4 regions of the Pseudomonas anguilliseptica genome follow, and region 2 is predicted to be linked to each of the others. Evidence: riboswitches for the same ligand, from Rfam matches in the RefSeq annotation. Region 2 holds a riboswitch; each other region holds the start of a gene.

Region 1 (4,698 bases), 1.3 Mb from region 2:
ATTCACCAGGGTGATGCCATGGCCGTCGTCGGCCTGCAGGTGATAGGCCGGCATCTGGTAGCGGTGCCAGATGACGTTCTCGATAATCGCCTGCATCTCGCCTTCGGCCATGCCGCGCTCGATCACCACGTTGCCCGGCAGCACCATGCGGGTGAAGCGCGACTCACCCACCAGCATGTCCAGACCATGGCGAATAAATTGGTCGACGTAGCGGTGGTAGTTGGTCAGCAGAATCCACGACTGCACATGCCGCCAGTCGCTGCCGGTGTAGTGCACCAGGCGGCGCAGGGAGAAATCCACCCGCGCCGCATCGAACAGCGCCAGCGGCAGTGGGTCGGTGTTTTCCCAGTCGTACAGGCCATCGGCGGTGCCGTCGGTGGCGGCGGACAGGTCAGTGCTGGGGAACACCCGCGCCAATTCGGCGGCAGTGACCCCGGAGCCAGCCAGCTCATCGCCCTGCTCGACCACGTACGGATAAGGAATGTTCTGCTGGCTGATACCCACTTCCACGCGCACGGTGAAGTCGTTCATCAACGGGCGCAGCTGCTCCAGCAGGTATTTGCGAAACGCCGCCGGGTGGGTCACGGTGACGCTGTAAGTGCCGGGCACCTGCACCTTGGCATAGGCGCGCACGGTGGTTGGCACCTCGCCCTGGCACAGGTAGATCAGGCGCAGCTCCGGGTAGCGAAAACGCGACTGCTCCTCGGCATCCGGCTTGATACGTTCCTTGAGATAGCGCTTGAGCGCCTGACTCAAGCCCGTGGTCGCCTGCAGGTGCAGGGCGGCCAGACGATCCACCGCTTCTTCAGCGGTGTTGGCGACAATAAAATCATCGGAACAAGGGTTCACAAGGCACCTTCCTGGCTGATCGGAATGGCTCTATCTTGCCCTGATCCGCCGCGCTTGTGATAGCGCGACGTTATCCGCGCAGGCTACTTGAGCAACGTCTTGAGATCCTCGGGCACAGCCTGTGGGGTCAGCGGGCCGACGCGCCGGGCACCCGGATTACCTAGGGGATAAAACCCCAGCAGCGACCCCAGGCTACCGGGGATGCGCAGCAGTTGTGCCAGCCCCTCGGACCAGTCTCGCTGGCGCCAGGCCCAAGCGAACATCCATAGATGGCTGCGCAGGTGTTCGCTGAAATAGCGCTGACCGAGAATATGCGCCCGCTCCAGATGGCGCAGCTCGGCAGCAGGATCAGTGCCGCGCAGGGCGCGGGCCAGTTGGTATTCCTGCCAGAAGGCTTGTTCACGGGTCATGGCAACGCTCCTATTTTCAAGCTGCGTCGCAGTCTGCAAGTGCGGGGCGGCCCCCAGGCCAAGCATCCGTTGCTAATCTTCTGTCGGCCAATTGCCTAAGGAACGCTCATGCCGCGCGCCCTGCTCACCCTTGTGCTCTGTCTGTTACCCAGTTTTCTGCTGGCAGATCGCCTGGATGGCCATTACCTGACCACGCTGGATGGCCAGCCAGCCGAAATGCACCTGCGCAGCCAGGGCAAACAGGTCACGGGGGAGTATGTGGAAGGTGGCAGGTTGCGCCTGCAGATCAGCGGCAGCTTTGACGGCCAGTTGCTCAGCGCGCAGATCAGCGAAGCGCAGTCCGGGCAGCTGATTGCCAATATGAATGCCACTTACGCCAATGGCATGCTTAACGCTCATATTGCCGCACGCAACCCGACGACTGGGGCAACCCTGGAACGCAAGGCGCTGTTCCACCGGCAGAACTTGAGTGCAGTAGCCGCTCAAGCAAGCAACCCAAGCAGCAGCGCCACACGCGATCCGGCACTGATCGGCACTTGGGTACACGAGAAGATCATCAACAGCGGCGGCGCCAATTTCGCCTCTATGACCACTCAGATGATTCTGCAACTGCAGGGCGACGGCAGCGTTTCACAATGGACACGCAGCGTGGCAGGTGGCGCCGACTGGAACTACGACAGCCCTGGCGAGCTGCAATACAGCGGCCGTTGGCAGAGTAACAACGGCCTGTTGGAAGTGCAGAGGCAAGGCCGCAGTGACTATCAGCCCGCTGCCTACTATCGCTTCAGTGACCAGTACCTGGTCACTGAGAGCAATACCGGCAAGCTGATCTGGCAGCGTCGCCAGTAATCAATCAGGCCGGTTGATGCAGGCGCGAGTTGAACAACGGCCCACGGCTATACGCGGACAGCGCCTTGGCAGCGGCCAACACACCCAGATCGACCAGCGGCTCGATCAGGATCACGCTCATATAGGCCAGGCCAAAACTGCCCACGGCCGCCAGGTTCTCGCCGGAGAAGCCGTTGCCGTAGAACGCCCAGAAGCCGACCCAGGCGACGATGCCGCCCTGATAGGCCGTCGACAGCGCCAGCGCCTGCTTGTAGGAGAGGTCCACATAGGCAGTACCCGGCGCGATAATGCGCTTGGCCAGCACACTGATAGCCCACAGCGGCACCAGCAGCGTAGTGACGTTCATGCCGTATTGCGGCAGGTCGAACTGAGCGAACAGCAGCCCCTGCAGGAGCAGGCCGAGCGCCAGACCAACAGCCGTAGCACCGGCGCCGAACAGCAGCAGCAGGGTCGAACCGAGGATCAGATGCACCTCGGAAACCCCGACCGCGTGGTGCGGAAATACTTCAAAGAAGCAGAACACCAGAGCAGTGGTCAGCACGCTGCGTAATGCCAGGGCGGCAGCGCCGCCATTGTCACGCACGCTGTCGAGCGCAAGCTTGGCGCAAAGGCCAAAGGCACCTGCGGCGGTTGCATAGCCGAGGAAGATTTTGGCGCCAGTAACGACTTCTGGTTCGATGTGCATAGAGATTCCTGTACCGCGCCCACCGCGCGATGATCCGGATTGAGGGGATGGGCATAAGCGCCCGGCTTCGATGGCAGGTCTCCTGGCTCACGGCTTGACACTGCGCCCGCCTTCCCGACCTTGCAGTCAGTGGCATCTGGGCTTCGCTCGCCGTTTACAGTTGCGGGGGCAGCCAGGGCATTGGCGACGTGCGCTTCACCCTGTTCCCTTTTCATCCAGCCGCATCACACGGGCTGGAACCATCGGCGGCCACCTTACCCGGCGGCCGCGAGAAATGACAGAGCCCGACGTTTACCGCGCAGGCAAACCAACGGACTGGGTAGCGCCTGACGCCGTATGACGCAAGCAGGTGAAGACGCCATTGGCAGTGGCGCACAGCAGCCCCTGAGCATCGTGCAGCGTGGCCTGCACCGCGACCTCTCGCCCTTCGCGCTGCTGCACGCAGGCTTCAGTACGTAGCGGCAAAGCCGCAAGGCCAATCGGGCGCAGGTAATTCGCCTGCAGGCTGGCGGTCACGTAGACCTCCGAGGCACTGGCCTGCGAATACACCGCCAACCCCAACGCCGCATCGAACAGCGTGGCGGTATAGCCGCCATGCACACCGCCAAGCGGATTGAAGTGCACGGCCGGCGGCTGACTGCTGAAGCTCGCCACCCCGGCTGCGGCCTGCAGCTGGGAGATACCGTAATCCGCCGCAATATCGCCGGTCAGCCAGACCTTCAACCGCTCAAACAGACTGCCGTGCATGTTCAGGCCTCAGATCAGGTGCGGCGTACTGCGCGCCACCAGCGCTTCGACATTCACCCCACGCGGCAGGGTGCCGTAGACCCGCCCGCCCTGACCACCCAGACGACTGGCGATAAAGGCATCGGAGACCTCGGCATTGCCGGCTTCCAGCAGCAGTTTGGCCTGCAGCGCCAGAGCCACATCTTCGGTGAGCTGACGGGCGCGGTACTGGATATCGGCGGTGTCACGGAAATCTGCCTGCAGTTGCGCAATATGGGCTTTCAGCAGCGCATCGCCGTGACCGTCGCCGAGCTCATGGAACAGCGCATCAAGCACGCCCGGCTCCTTGGACAGCGCGCGCAGCACGTCCAGGCACTGCACGTTGCCCGAACCTTCCCAGGTCGAGTTGACCGGTGCTTCGCGGTACAGCCTTGGGAGGATGGTGTCCTCGACATACCCGGCACCGCCCATGCACTCGGCAGCCTCGTTGATCATGGCCGGCGCGCGTTTGCAGATCCAATACTTGCCCACGGCGGTGACCAGGCGAGCGAACTTGTCTTCCTGCTCATCGTGCGGGTTATCCAGCGCCTTGCCCATGCGCATGGTCAGCGCCAGCGCCGCTTCGCTTTCCAGGGCCAGGTCAGCCAGTACGTTCTGCATCAGCGGCTGCTCGCTGAGTACCCGCCCCCCAACCTGACGGTGCGCGCAGTGATGCGCGGCCTGAGTCAGGGCCTGACGCATCAGCGCGCTGGAGCCAATCATGCAGTCGAAGCGGGTCAGCGCGACCATTTCGATAATGGTCGGCACACCACGACCTTCCTCGCCAACCATCCAGGCCAGCGCGCCTCGAAACTCCACTTCACTGGAGGCGTTCGACCAGTTACCCAGCTTGTTCTTCAGACGCTGGATATAGAACTCGTTGCGCGTGCCGTCCGGGCGGTGGCGCGGCAGCAGAAAGCAGGTCAGGCCCTTGTCGGTATACGCCAGGGTCAGGAAGGCATCGCACATCGGCGCCGAGCAGAACCACTTGTGCCCGACCAGCTCATAGGCCTGGCCCGAGCCACCGAGGCCAACCGGGTAGGCGCGCGTGGTGTTGGCACGCACGTCGGTGCCGCCCTGCTTCTCGGTCATGGCCATGCCGATGGTCGCACCGGTTTTCTGCTCGATCGGCAGATTGCG
Region 2 (4,698 bases):
TGGGCGCGGTGGTCGATGCCCAGCTCCTGCAGCACACGGCGGACTTTCTCGAAGTTGCGCCCGAGCTTCATCACCACGGCGGCCTCTGCATCTTTCAAGCGCTGCTTAAGTTCATCTTCGGGCAGTACGCCGGAGAGCACGCTCAAGCTCTGGTTGCGGTACACCAGCGGGGTGCCGAGCACCGAGGCGCAGCCGAGCATGGAGCACACGCCGGGCACCACTTCCACCTGGTACTGCGCGGCCAGGCGGTCGTGCAGGTACATATAGGAGCCGTAGAAGAACGGGTCGCCTTCGCAGATCACCGCTACGTCCTGGCCGGCGTCGAGCCGGGCGGCGATCTGCACCGCGCAGGTGTCGTAGAAGTCGCTGATCACATCTTCATAGCTCAGCGGCGCGGCGAGCTTTTCTGTGGTCACCGGGTAGACCAGCGGCAGGCGCTGCTGCGTGTCGGTCAGGTGCTGTTCGATAATGCCGAAGGCGTTGCCGCCCTGGCCCTTGTTGGCTTTGGCCTTGGCCACAAAGTAGCCGACTACATCGGCCGATTGCAGCAGGCGCAGGGCCTTGAGGGTGATCAGCTCCGGGTCGCCGGGGCCGACGCCGATGCCGAGCAGACGGCCTCTTTGCACAGTCATCACTCCACCTCCGTGGCCAGGGCGTTGACCGCCGCCACCGCCATGGCGCTGCCGCCGCGACGGCCGCGCACTATTACATAGGGCACGCCACGGCTGTCGGCGGCGAGGGCGTCCTTGGATTCCGCCGCGCCGATAAAGCCCACTGGCATGCCGATAATCAGCGCCGGTTTCGGCGCGCCGGCATCGAGCATTTCCAGCAGGTAGAACAGCGCGGTGGGGGCGTTGCCGATCACCACCACGCTGCCTTCCAGGTGCTCGCGCCAATGTTCCAATGCGACTGCCGAACGGGTATTACCCAGTGCGCGGGCCTGCTCGATCACGCCGTCGTTATGCAGGGTGCAGATCACCGGGTTGTTGGCGGCCAGGCGCGGGCGGGTGATGCCTTCGGCGACCATCCGTGCATCGCAGAGAATTGCCGCGCCCTTGGCCAGGGCGGCGCGGCCGGCAGCACCGGCCCCGGGGGAGAAGCGCAGATCCTGCACCACATCGACCATGCCGCAGGCGTGGATAACCCGCACGGCGAGCTTTTCCAGATCGGCCGGAATGCTGCTGAGATCGGCCTCGGCACGGATGGTGGCGAAGGACTGACGGTAGATTTCCTGGCCGTCGCGGATGTACTCAAGCATCGCTGTTTCCCGTTGCGCAGTGGGCGGCGAACCAGTCGCCGGCCTCGTCGATTGTTATGGCGCTGGCCAGCAGTTGGCCGAAACCGGCCGCCTCGGGCGTGCGTTGATAAAGCTGGTAATGCCCGGCGCTGCTGGCCAGCAGGGTAAAGGGCGCGGTATGCGCGGCGGCGCAGGAACGCGGGCAGGCGCTGAGATGCACCTGTGGCCGCGCCGTGCTGGTGCGCAGGCGTTCGGCCAGGCGTAGGGCATCGGCCTTGCTGTCGGCCAGGCCCTTGCCGCAGGCGGCTGAGCCGGTGCAGGCGATCAGATTGCTAAGCGGTTCCTGCGCATCGATCAGCAGGCCCAGTGCGCCCAGCTTGTGCAGCAGCTTGTCTGCCGATGGCTTGGGGATATTCGGCAGCAACAGGCCCTGCCAGGGCGTCAGGCGCAGGCTGGCATCGCCACGGTGCTCGGCCAGTTCGGCCAGGGCTTTGAGTTGCGCGGCGTCGATCCGGCCCAGACGCGCGGCGGCGGCGACCATGCACAGGCCGGCCTGCTGCTGTGGATAAATGCCAATGGGTGCGCGTTGGCTGACTGGTTTGCGTTGCCAGTCGGTCGGCGGCGCTTGCACGGCAAAGGGCAGGCACCTTTGCAGCTGTTGCAGCAGCTCGCTGGCGGGAATCACGTTTAGCAGCTGGCGCATCCGGCTATGTGCGTTGCCGGCCAGCTGGAGAAACAGCATCAGCAGTTGTTCCACCAGCTGCACGGCTTGCTTCGCGTCGATTACGCCCAGCGGCTGCTCATCCGGGCAACCGGCCAGGCCAAAGGCCAGTCGCGCCGGCGTGCCGGGCAGGGCACTAAGCCAGATATCGTGGGGATGTTCGTGCATGGCCAGGGCTTCGCCGCCGTCCAGCTGCAGGGCGAACTTGGCTGACAGCCGATGCAGTTCCGGGGTGTTTTGCAGCAGGTCGAGCAGCGCGGTGGCCAGCGGGCGGGTATCGAACAGGGCGTGCGGATCGATGCCGGCGGCGGGGCTCAGCAGCAGGTTGCGCACATCGTCGGCAGCCGGGTTGCTCGGGCCGAGGCCGGCGGCCAGTAGGTGTTCAATCAGCTCGGCCTGCTGGCCGGCCAATACACCACGAATCTGCAGATTGCTGCGGTTGGTCAGCTCCAGCACGCCACTGGCGCAGCGCTCGGTGGCCTCGGCGATGGCCCGTGCCTGGTCGCTGCTCAGCACGCCACCGGCCAGCTTGACCCGACAGATGCCACCGTCCAGCGCCTGAACGATACGCAGCAGGCCGGGGCACGCGCTGGGGCGTGAGAGGGGCGAGTCGACGATGCTTGGACGGTCGCGCAACAAGTTCACCAGCAACAACGAACCTGTCTACGATCTGCTGCGCGTCGGCCCTACTGCGTTAAAACCAGGCTCGGAATGCTCATGTACAGCTCGTACACTCCGCTTCCTCGCCTGTTTTTGCCTTGTAGGGCTCTAGCTCGCTAGATCGAAAACAGGTTCTACGACGCGGCGACCGAACCAGCGAAATCCACCCACGGGGGGATTTCATGGCATCGGTACACCCCGCCCGATGTTGGCACTCGCGACCAGCGTCGTCGGCAGGTCTCCTGGCTGACAGGTCATCATCTGCTGCGGCCTTCCCGGTTTCCCAGTGGCGCAGTTGCGGCAGACTCGCTGTTTACAGTTGCGGGGGCAGTTCGGTCACGATCAGCGGATCGCTCCGGATTCCCTCTTAGGCCCTATGCACAGTGGCGGTGGGCACCGACGAAGGCTGTATTATGCCCGCTTTGCGCGCAGGCACGACAGCCAGCTGGTCGGGCGACGCGCTAATGTCGGTTTGAGGAAAGCGCATGACGGCCTGGTTAACCCTGGTAGGCATTGGTGAAGACGGCTATGCCGGCCTGGGTGAGGCGGCGCGGCGGGCGCTGGGCGAGGCGCAGTGGATAGTCGGCAGCCCACGGCAGCTGGCGCTGTTGCCCAGCGATCTGCCGGGGCAGCACGAACTCTGGCCGAGCCCCTTTAGCCTGGAGTCGGTATTGGCGCGGCGCGGGATGCCGGTATGCGTACTGGCCAGCGGTGACCCGCTGTTCTATGGGGTTGGCGCAAGCCTGGCGCGGCAGCTGCCGGCTGAGGAGTTGCGGGTGTTTTCTGCGCCCTCGTCGGTGTCACTGGCCGCCGCCCGTATGGGTTGGCCGTTGCAGGAGGTGAGGGTGCTGTCGCTGGTGGCGCGGCCGTTGGCGGCGTTGCAGGCGCAGCTTTTCCCCGGAGCGCGGCTGCTGTTATTGAGCAATGACGGCGACAGCCCGGCGGCGGTGGCCGAGTTGCTGCGGGCGCGCGGTTTTGGCCCTAGCCGTTTGACCCTGCTGGAGCATCTGGGCGGCGCTCAGGAACGACGCATCGATGGCCTGGCCAGCGATTGGGCAGTGCCGCGTGCTGCCGATCTTAATCTGCTGGCGGTCGAGTGCGTGGCGGGTGTCGAGGCGCGCTTGCTGCCGCTCACTCCAGGTTTGCTGGACGACGCCTATCGGCACGACGGCCAGCTGACCAAGCGCGACGTGCGCGCCATCACCCTGGCGCGCCTGGCGCCGCAACCCGGTGAGCTGCTCTGGGATGTCGGCGCCGGCTGCGGCTCCATCGGTATCGAGTGGATGCGCGCGTACCCTAGTTGTCGGGCGCTGGCCATCGAGGCCGATGCCGGCCGTCAGGCGCATATTCAGCACAACCGCGATGCCCTCGGCGTGCCCGGCCTGCAACTGGTCGCCGGCCGTGCGCCCGAAGCACTGAGCGGACTGGCTGCGCCGGATGCGATCTTTATCGGCGGCGGGGTGACCATCCCTGGCGTGCTGGAGCAGTGCTGGGCCAGCCTGAAACCAGGCGGGCGGCTGGTGGCCAATGCCGTAACCCTGCAAAGCGAAGCGGCGCTGCTGGCCTGGCGCGAGCAGGTGGGCGGCGAGCTGACCCGCATTAGCGTGGCTCAGGCGCAGCCGCTGGGCGGTTTCGACACCTGGCGCAGCGCCTTGCCGATCACCCTGCTGGAGGTGCGCAAGCCGTGAGCCCGCGCATCCTGCTGCTCGGCGGCACCACCGAGGCGTTGCGCCTAGCGCGCCGTTTAAGTCCAGATGCTATCTACAGCCTGGCCGGGTTGGGCCGGGTGCCGGATGACTTGCCTTGTCAGGTGCGCGTCGGCGGCTTTGGCGGAGCTGAAGGCTTGGCGACGTTTATCCGCGAACAGGGCGTCGAGCTGCTGCTGGATTTGACCCACCCCTATGCCGCGCAGATCAGCACCAATGCCGCCCGCGCCGCCGAGCTGAGCGGGATCGCCTGCTGGGCGCTGCGTCGTCCCGGCTGGCAGGCCGGCGAGGGCGATGACTGGCGTGAAGTGGACGACTGGGCCGGGCTGATCGAAGCGCTGGTGCCGTTCCGTCGTCCGCTATTTACCCTCGGC
Region 3 (4,698 bases), 560 kb from region 2:
ATACTCCAGCGTATTCGGCCAGTGGCTGTGCGATATGGCCGCGACAGACCCGCGTCTGGTCGGCATCACCCCGGCGATGAAGGAAGGCTCCGATCTGGTGGCGTTCAGCGAACGCTATCCCGAGCGCTATTTCGATGTGGCCATCGCCGAACAGCACGCGGTGACCCTGGCCGCCGGCATGGCCTGCGATGGCGCCAAGCCGGTGGTGGCGATCTATTCCACCTTCCTCCAGCGCGCCTATGACCAGCTGATTCACGACGTGGCCGTGCAGCACCTCGACGTGCTGTTCGCCATCGACCGCGCCGGCCTGGTCGGCGAAGACGGTCCGACCCACGCCGGCAGCTTCGATATTTCCTACCTGCGCTGCATCCCCGGCATGCTGGTGATGACCCCGAGCGATGAAAACGAACTGCGCCGCATGCTGACCACCGGCCACCTGCTCAACGGCCCGGCCGCCGTGCGCTACCCACGCGGCAGCGGCCCGAATGCCACCATCGAGCCAGGTCTGGAGCCACTGGAAATCGGCAAGGGCGTCGTTCGTCGCCAAGGCAGCAAAGCAGCCTTGCTGGTATTCGGCGTACAACTGAGTGAGGCGCTCAAGGTGGGCGATGCACTCGACGCCACCGTGGTCGACATGCGCTTTGTCAAACCGCTGGATGAGGCCCTGGTACGCCAGCTGGCAGCCAGCCACGAACTGCTGGTGACCATCGAAGAAAACAGCGTGATGGGCGGTGCTGGCAGCGCAGTCAGCGAGTTCCTCGCCCACGCGAACATCCTCAAGCCAGTGCTGCACCTGGGCCTGCCCGACTACTACGTCGAGCACGCCAAACCGGCGCAGATGCTTGCCGAATGCGGGTTGGATGCCACCGGTATCGAAGCCGCCATCCGAGCGCGCCTCGCCAGCTTTTCTGCATGAGCACCGCTCATCCAGAGCTGAGCCAGGCTTGCTTGTAATTCATCCACCCGCGCATTAAGGTGCGCGGCGTTTTACTTCCGTCAAGGTGCGCCCTTCCACAGTGAAGCGGCGTTAAACGGGAAGCCGGTGCGTTCTGACGAACCATCCCGGCGCAGCCCCCGCAACGGTAATCGACCGCAGAGCCGTTCTGCACGTCACCTCAACGCCACTGGGTCATCCGGGAAGGCGAGGCGGCGCACGTCGAGAGCCCGGAGACCGGCCTTGCAGGATGTGACTGGTGTTGCGGAGGGCATCACCGTCAAGCTCAGGCTGCGCCCGCGCGCCCGTTCTTGCCCCTGCCCTTCTCAAAAGTCGTTCGACCTTTTGAGGATTCTCTACGTGAAATTGTCCCGTCTTGCCCTGGCTGTGGCGCTGCTGCCGCTGGCTGCTCATGCCGAATCAACCGATAACCATCAGGACGCGCTGAAATTACCAGCACTGGTGATCACCTCCGGTCGCCAAGTCGAAACCCGCCAACAGGCTACTGCTGCCACCTCGGTCTTCACTCGCCAGGACATCGAACGCCTGCAAGTAAGTAGCGTGCCCGAACTGCTAAATCGTGCACCCGGCATTTCTATCGTGCAGAACGGTGGTCGCGGCAGCCTGACCAGCGTATTTATCCGCGGTGCCAATGCCAACCAGACGCTGGTACTCGTCGATGGTGTACGCCTCAACGCGGCAGCCAGCGGTCTAGCCCGCCTGGAGTTTATAAGCCCCGAGCAGATAGAGCGGGTTGAGGTGGTGCGTGGGCCGCGCTCGGCGCTTTATGGCGCCGACGCCATCGGCGGGGTCATCCAGATTTTCACGCGCCGTGGCGAAACTGGCCTGCAGCCGCGCCTACGCCTGTCTGCAGGCACTCAGCAGACCTTCGAGCGCAGCCTTGGCCTTTCCGGTGGCAACGAACAGACTCGCTTCGACCTGGGTGCCAGCCTCGACGAAAGCGCAGGCTTTGACCGCTCCAATGACTCCCGAGGGCGCGATGGTGACCACGATGGCGTACGCCGCAAAGCCCTAAACCTGAGCCTGGAGCATCGCTTTCATGAGCGCCTGACGGGCGGTTTCAATTTGCTCGATCAGCGCGGCGAAACCGAATACGACGACCTGTTCAGCTTCGATCCGGGTAACCCCAGCGAACGCTTCAGCCTATCCAGCGTCGCGGGGCACTTGGAAGCTCAGCTTCTGGACACATGGAGCAGTCGCGTGGAAATTGGCCATATCGAGGACAAGAGCGACAACCGTGATGACTTCAATGCATCGAACAATTTTGCCTTCAACACCTACCGCGACTCCGCCAGTTGGCTGAACACCCTGACCCTGGGCGAGGCGCATCAGCTGCTGCTAGGCGCGGACTGGTATGAAGACCGCCTAACCAGCAGCACCGCTTTCAGCGAAAATGAACGCTGGAACCAGGCAGCTTTCGCCCAGCATCGTTTCCAGGGTGATGGATTCGCCACCGAATTGGGCCTTCGTCATGACGACAACGAACAATTCGGCAGCGAAAGTACGCTAAACGCGGCGCTGACCCTCAACCTCAGCCAACAACTGGATCTTTTGCTCAGTTATGGTGAAGGCTTCCACGCACCGACTTTCAACGATCTGTACTTCCCAACGTCAGCGTTTTACGGCGGCAACCCGGACCTCGCACCTGAGCACTCGAAAACCTATGAAGTGCAATTACGCGGCGAGCATCTGAATACCCTCTGGAGCCTTGCCGCCAACCGCACCGAAGTAAAAGACCTGATTACCGTGGTAAGTGACCCAGTGACGTTCTTCAGCCAGCCACAGAACGTCAGTCAAGCACGCCTTCAAGGCCTGGAGCTTAGCCTTGAGCGAAACCTGCTGGGCTGGCAGGCCGTATTGTCCGCCGGCTGGGTCGATCCGCGTGACCGTGAAAGTGGGCATACCTTACCGAGACGCGCCAAGCGCAGCCTCAACCTGGATCTTGACCGTCAGTTCGGCGATTTTGGCGCAGGCCTGACCTGGCAAGCGGTATCCAGCCGCTACGACGACGCTGCGAACACACGCGAAATTGCTGGTTATGGCCTGCTCGGCCTACGCGGCAGCTGGAAAATGAGTAAAGAACTGCAATGGCAGGTGAAAGTCGACAACCTGCTAGGCAAGGCTTACAGCCAGGCCACCTACAGCCGCCCGGACGATGCGTTCTTCAACAGCGTGACGCGTTATGGCTTTCGAGAGGAAGGTCGCAGCGGGATGCTATCGCTGACCTGGACACCCGACCTTTAAGAGGTGGGCGTATGCAGCCGCTCGGCTGCATACGACTTAAAACCAACGCATCACAAGCTAACCTCTACGAGCAGGAAAACCCCGGTCAGCGCGCCTCAGCCAACCGCTCACACAACGTCCCCACCGCCCCCAGCATCTGAAAGCTCGGCCGCTCCAGGCCAGCATCCGGCACCAACCACAGCTGTTTACGCTTAACTGCGGCTACCCCCGGCCAGATGCGCCAGGCATCCAGCTGCCCCTGCACGCCCGCCAGAATCACCTCGGGATTACGCTGCAGCACTGCCTCCACGCTAACCTGTGGTGCGGGCAAGGTGAGTTCGGCAAAGATATTCTCGGCCCCGCAGATACGCAGGGCATCGCTGATAATCTGCTGGCCGCCAATGGTGTACAGCGGCGTATTCCAGACCTGATAGAACAGGCGCAATGGCTGCTTGCGCTGATAACGCTGACGCAGCGCGGCCAGGCCGCTATTGAATTGCTGATGCAACTGCCGGCCTCGCTCAGCGCGGCCAACTCGCATACCGATTTCGATGAAGTTCTCCGCCAGATCAACCAGTTTGCGCGGCTCGACGATCAGCAGGGGAATCCCCATACGCTGCAGCTGCTGGCGTTGTGCGCTGCTGATGCTATCGGGCCAGAGCAGCACCAGATCGGGTTGCAGCTTGAGCAGGCTTTCTAATTCAAGCTGGCCGTAACGGCCCACAGAAGGCAACTGCGCCGCCGCTGCTGGCCGCTCGCCGCCATCGAGCAGGCCGACCAGCAGCTCGCCCGCATCCAGCTCCAGCATGATTTCAGTCAGGGAGGGTGCCAAGGTCACCACCCGTTCGACCGCCGTGGCGGGCAAAGCCAGCAACAGCAACAAACCGAGAGTGGTGGCGCGCATCAGGCGAGTTGGCGGGGAATGCGGTAGAGATACAACAGAACGATGCTGGAAATCGCCAGAAGGATCAGCGGAATCGCTTCCAGGCCAGCGAATACCGCGATGGCGGCAATCCAGGCCGGCATCGCCGCACCGAGAAAGGCCAGGCGACGCACACGTGCCAGCTCAAGCCAGGCATCGTGTTCATCTGCTGTATCGAGGGCTTTTTCCGTGGCCACCAGCGCGCGTTTGTAGGCGCTGAACAGCGGCAGGCTGACAAACATCGAAGCGAGGCCGGCGATAAACAGCGGCATGGTCAGCAGGCCGGTTTTCTGCTCGGCACCAAACAGCAGGTTGAGCACAAACAGCGGCAACAGGGTCACGGCCAGTTGCCGCCACCACTCCAGCGCCAATCGACGGCGCACTTCGCCGCGCGTCACAGGCTTTCCTCAACCTCGCCCTGATGCAGGCTGCCGAGCATATGCCCGAGTTTGCCGGCCTTGGTCGCGAGGTATTTTTTGTTGTGCGGGTTGTGATCGATCTGCAGCGGCACGCGGGTCGCCACATTGATACCCATATCGCCCAGCGCCTTGACCTTACGCGGGTTGTTGGTCATCAGCTTGAGCTGGGTGATGCCCAG
Region 4 (4,698 bases), 3.0 Mb from region 2:
CCCCAAGGGTGAAGGCGGTCGGCCGGCCTATCCGCTGATGGCGATGCTACGTGTGCACCTGATGCAGAACTGGTTCGGCTACAGCGACCCGGCGATGGAAGAAGCGCTGTACGAGACCACTATCCTGCGGCAGTTCGCCGGGCTGAGTCTGGAACGTATCCCCGACGAAACCACCATCCTCAACTTCCGTCGTCTGCTGGAGAAACATGAGTTGGCTGCCGGCATCCTGGCCGTCATCAATGGCTATCTTGGCGACCGTGGCCTGTCGTTGCGCCAAGGCACCATCGTCGATGCCACGCTGATCAATGCGCCGAGTTCGACCAAGAACAAGGACGGCAAACGCGACCCAGAGATGCACCAGGCCAAGAAGGGCAACCAATACTACTTCGGCATGAAGGCGCACATTGGCGTGGATGACGAGTCGGGGCTGGTACACAGCGTGGTAGGCACGGCGGCCAACGTGGCGGATGTCACTCAGGTCGACAAGTTGCTGCACGGCGAGGAAAACGTGGTGTGCGCCGATGCGGGTTATACCGGTGTCGAAAAGCGCCCCGAACATGATGGGCGCGAGGTGATCTGGCAGGTTGCTGCCCGCCGCAGCACCTATAAGAAGCTGGGTAAGAGCAGCCCGCTGTACAAAGCCAAACGCAAGATCGAGAAGGCCAAGGCCCAGGTGCGCGCCAAGGTTGAGCACCCGTTCCGGGTGCTCAAGCGTCAGTTCAGTTATGTAAAGACACGCTTCCGTGGCTTGGCCAAGAACACGGCGCAACTGGTGACGCTGTTCGCGCTGTCGAACCTGTGGATGGCACGCCGACATTTACTGACCAATGCAGGAGAGGTGCGCCTGTAATGCGGGAAATGGCTGCCGCGAGCTACTCGCGGCGGCTAAAAACACAGAAATGAATGGGTAATCTGATCGTTTTTGATCGATTTGCCGCTTTCAAAATCGGCGGGGCTGAAGTCAGCCAGAAATACATGGCTACTTCAGACCATCCCTAAGCGTTTTGCCCTTTTGGCTCTGCTCGGCCTGCCGTTAGCGACCCTGCAGGCGGCTGAGCCATCGTTCAGCTGCACCAAGGTAGAGGCTGGCAGTATCGAGGCGCTGATTTGTCAGACGCCTGCTCTGGCCGAACTTGATCAGAAAATGTCGGATATTTATCAGCAGGCTTCGGCCAAGGCCGCAAACCAGCATCCTCCCGTACTCAAGGCTGAGCAGCGAGGTTGGATAAAAGGCCGCAATGACTGCTGGAAGGCCGCTGACCGTGAGCAGTGCGTAGCCGAGAGCTATCGCCTGCGGATTGCCGAACTGCAGGCGCGCTACGCGTTACTGAAAGGGACCGGTCCGGTGCATTTTCAATGCGATGGCCTGCCAGCCAAGGAAGTCATCGTCACCTACTACCCCACCGAGCCTGGGACCCTGCTGGCCGAGTTTGCTGACAGCGTGTCGTTGATGTATCAGCAGCCTGCAGCCAGCGGCAGTAAATATCAGGGGCGCAATGAATCATTCTGGGAGCACCAGAGTGAGGCGACCGTGGTGTGGGGCTATGGCTCGCCCGAGATGAAGTGTCAGGCCAAGTAACCCTGGTGGCTTAAGCCGTCTGCGCTAAATGGCGCATTCGTTTGACGCTTAATCGCGAACTCTCTACCCTTCGCGCCTTGTAACAGGTGCCCCGAACGCTGTGCGTGTGTGGGGTGAAACTGGGAAGTCGGTGCGCTGTGCGTGTGAACGCCCGCTATTCCGACGCTGCCCCCGCAACGGTAAGTGAGTCAAACGCCGCAAGTGCCACTGTGCTCAAGCATGGGAAGGCGCGGCATAGAGCCTGCTAGGTTCTGAGAACCTCAAGGTTCGCTCACAAGCCCGGAGACCGGCCTGTTGCAGTCCACGGCATCGCGGAGGGCGATGGCTGGCGTGTGGTTTGCGCTGTGCGTGGCCCCGCGCTTTCCCTGTCCTCGCATGCTTTTTCCAGCCAGATCGCCCTGTGGCGGTGGAGCAGTGCGATGACTGAATCGATTGAGCGTGACGCCCGGCACAAGGCGCGCATGGCCCGCAAGAAAGCCCTGATCGATGAAAAGATTGCCCAGGCCCAGGACGAATACGGCCTGCTGCTGGTGCACAGCGGCAATGGCAAGGGCAAGAGCAGCAGCGCTTTCGGCATGGTCGCGCGTGCCTTGGGCCATGGCCTCAAGGTCGGCGTGGTGCAATTTATCAAGGGCGCGGCCAGCACCGGCGAGGAAAGCTTCTTCCGCCGTTTTCCCGATGAAGTCAGTTATCACGTAATGGGTGAGGGCTTTACCTGGGAGACTCAGGATCGTCAGCGCGATATCGATAAGGCCCATGAGGCCTGGGCGGTGGCGGCGCAGCTGCTGAATGACCCGGCCATCGGTCTGGTGGTGCTCGATGAGCTGAATATCGCGCTGAAATATGGCTACCTGGAACTCGACGCGGTGCTCGCCGATATTGAAGCGCGTCCGCTGCTGCAGCATGTGGTGGTGACCGGTCGTGGCGCGCTGCCTGGGATGGTCGAGGCAGCGGATACCGTCACCGAAATGAGCCTGGTCAAGCATGCGTTCAAAGCCGGGGTTAAAGCACAAAAGGGAGTGGAGTTTTGAGCAGCGCCCGCTCTTGCCCCGCCTTATTGATCGCAGCTCCCGCTTCCGGCCAGGGTAAAACCACGGTAACCGCTGCCTTGGCGCGTTTGCATGCACGCCAAGGCAAGCGCGTGCGGGTGTTCAAGTGCGGCCCGGACTTTCTCGACCCGATGATTCTCGCCCGCGCCAGCGGTGCGCCGGTGTATCAGCTTGACCTGTGGATGGTCGGCGAAGCCGAGAGTCGTCGTCTGCTCTGGGAGGCGGCAGGTGAGGCCGATCTGATTCTGATCGAAGGGGTGATGGGGCTGTTCGATGGCACGCCCTCTGCGGCCGACCTGGCCCGGCACTTTGGCGTGCCGGTGCTGGCGGTAATCGACGGTTCGGCCATGGCGCAGACCTTCGGCGCCATGGCCCATGGCCTGGCAACGTTCCAGCCCGATTTGCCGTTCTCCGGGGTGCTCGGTAATCGGGTTGGCAGTGCGCGGCATGGCGAGATTCTGCGTGATGCTCTGCCAGCCTCGATCCGCTGGTACGGCGCGCTGCCGCGCAGCGCCGAAGTTGGTTTGCCAAGCCGCCATCTGGGTCTGGTGCAGGCGGGGGAGCTGGCCGACCTGGATGCGCGCCTGGACGCCGCCGCCGATGCCTTGGCCGCCAGTGCCGATACCAGCCTGCCGCCGCCGGTCAGCTTCGCCGCGCCTGAGCAGGTAAGGCCCGCGCCGTTGCTTAAGGGCGTGCGGATCGGCGTGGCGCGCGACAGCGCCTTTGCCTTTCTCTATCAGGCCAACCTCGATTTGCTGGGCGAACTGGGTGCTGAATTGGCGTTCTTTTCGCCGCTCAGCGATCAGCAACTGCCCGATATCGACAGCCTCTATCTGCCTGGCGGCTACCCGGAGCTGCACCTGGCCGCACTTGAAACCAACCAGCCCATGGCCGAATCGATTCGCGCGCACCATGCTGCCGGAAAACCGATCCATGCCGAGTGCGGCGGGATGCTCTATCTGCTCGACAAACTGACCGATAAACAGGGCGTCAGTGGGCAAATGCTTGGCTTGCTAAGCGGCGAAGCCACCCTGCAACCGCGCATGACCGCCATGGCCTTGCAGCAGGCCGAATTGCCGGAAGGGCTGCTGCGCGGCCACAGTTTCCACTACTCGGCGCTCAGCAGCGGCCTGCAACCGCTGACCCGCGGCGAATGCCCGAATTACAAGCGCACCAGTGAGGCGGTCTATCGCCAGGGGCGGATGACCGCCTCCTATATCCACTTCTATCTGCCATCCGATCCGGTTGCCGCCGCGGCGCTGTTTTGCCCCGGAGCGCCGGCATGAGCGAGCAGGCTTTTAGCCCGCAAGAACGCGCGGCGGTGTATCGCGCCATTGCCGAGCGCCGCGATATGCGCCATTTCAGCGGCGGCGAGGTGGCTCCCGAGCTGCTTGCGCGCCTGCTCGAAGCCGCGCACCAAGCCCCCAGCGTCGGCCTGATGCAACCGTGGCGGTTTATTCGCATCACCCGCCCGGCCTTGCGCGAGGCGATTCATGGCCTGGTCGAAGAGGAGCGTGCGCGCACCGCCGAGGCGTTGGGCGAGCGCAGTGATGAATTTATGCGGCTGAAAGTTGAGGGCATCCGCGACTGTGCCGAACTGTTGGTGGTGGCTCTGATGGAGGGGCGTGAGGCCCATGTATTCGGCCGGCGCACCTTGCCGGAAATGGACCTGGCATCCCTGGCCTGCGCGATTCAGAACCTCTGGCTGGCAGCCCGTGCAGAGGGTTTGGGCATGGGCTGGGTGTCGCTGTTCGAGCCGCAGGCTCTGGCAGATTTGCTAGGCATGCCGGCCGGCAGTAAACCGTTGGCGGTGCTGTGTCTGGGGCCGGTAACGGAATTTTACGAGGCGCCGATGCTGGTGCAGCAGGGCTGGGCCGAGCCACGCCCGCTCAGCGAGTTGCTGTTCGAGAATCAGTGGGGCACGCCATGAGCCTGGTGCTGAGTACCTGCTCCGGCGTCGTTCTGGATGCGATTTTTGGCGAACCCAAGGGTTGGCACCCGCTGGTGGCCTTTGGCCGTATGGCCGAGCGTATCGAGCAACGCTTCAATCCAGCGGGTGGCGGCTGGCGC

Evidence for each region. A riboswitch is a leader RNA that binds a small molecule or an ion and turns the genes downstream of it on or off. The one in region 2 is predicted to bind cobalamin.
Region 1: it holds a riboswitch for cobalamin, as region 2 does, so the genes downstream of both, BLW24_RS13410 (energy-coupling factor ABC transporter permease) here and cobG (precorrin-3B synthase) in region 2, are expected to answer to the same signal.
Region 3: it holds a riboswitch for cobalamin, as region 2 does, so the genes downstream of both, BLW24_RS04460 (TonB-dependent receptor domain-containing protein) here and cobG (precorrin-3B synthase) in region 2, are expected to answer to the same signal.
Region 4: it holds a riboswitch for cobalamin, as region 2 does, so the genes downstream of both, cobO (cob(I)yrinic acid a,c-diamide adenosyltransferase) here and cobG (precorrin-3B synthase) in region 2, are expected to answer to the same signal.

The regions. Positions count from the first base shown of each region.
Region 1 is NZ_FNSC01000001.1:2,763,288-2,767,985, reverse strand. It holds gene amn (AMP nucleosidase) at 1-849, opposite strand, end outside; gene BLW24_RS13420 (DUF3703 domain-containing protein) at 933-1,259, opposite strand; gene BLW24_RS13415 (hypothetical protein) at 1,368-2,108, shown strand; gene BLW24_RS13410 (energy-coupling factor ABC transporter permease) at 2,113-2,793, opposite strand; cobalamin riboswitch at 2,849-3,052, opposite strand; gene BLW24_RS13405 (PaaI family thioesterase) at 3,085-3,540, opposite strand; gene BLW24_RS13400 (acyl-CoA dehydrogenase family protein) at 3,550-4,698, opposite strand, start outside.
Region 2 is NZ_FNSC01000001.1:1,501,649-1,506,346, reverse strand. It holds gene BLW24_RS07365 (precorrin-2 C(20)-methyltransferase) at 1-635, opposite strand, end outside; gene BLW24_RS07360 (precorrin-8X methylmutase) at 632-1,258, opposite strand; gene cobG (precorrin-3B synthase) at 1,251-2,594, opposite strand; cobalamin riboswitch at 2,834-3,034, opposite strand; gene cbiE (precorrin-6y C5,15-methyltransferase (decarboxylating) subunit CbiE) at 3,104-4,306, shown strand; gene BLW24_RS07345 (cobalt-precorrin-6A reductase) at 4,303-4,698, shown strand, end outside.
Region 3 is NZ_FNSC01000001.1:937,864-942,561, forward strand. It holds gene dxs (1-deoxy-D-xylulose-5-phosphate synthase) at 1-916, shown strand, start outside; cobalamin riboswitch at 983-1,194, shown strand; gene BLW24_RS04460 (TonB-dependent receptor domain-containing protein) at 1,295-3,199, shown strand; gene BLW24_RS04465 (cobalamin-binding protein) at 3,285-4,082, opposite strand; gene BLW24_RS04470 (MFS transporter) at 4,082-4,498, opposite strand; gene ribA (GTP cyclohydrolase II) at 4,495-4,698, opposite strand, start outside.
Region 4 is NZ_FNSC01000001.1:4,524,907-4,529,604, reverse strand. It holds gene BLW24_RS22055 (IS5 family transposase) at 1-850, shown strand, start outside; gene BLW24_RS22050 (MliC family protein) at 1,013-1,579, shown strand; cobalamin riboswitch at 1,647-1,888, shown strand; gene cobO (cob(I)yrinic acid a,c-diamide adenosyltransferase) at 1,999-2,610, shown strand; gene BLW24_RS22040 (cobyrinic acid a,c-diamide synthase CobB) at 2,607-3,914, shown strand; gene bluB (5,6-dimethylbenzimidazole synthase) at 3,911-4,558, shown strand; gene cbiB (adenosylcobinamide-phosphate synthase CbiB) at 4,555-4,698, shown strand, end outside.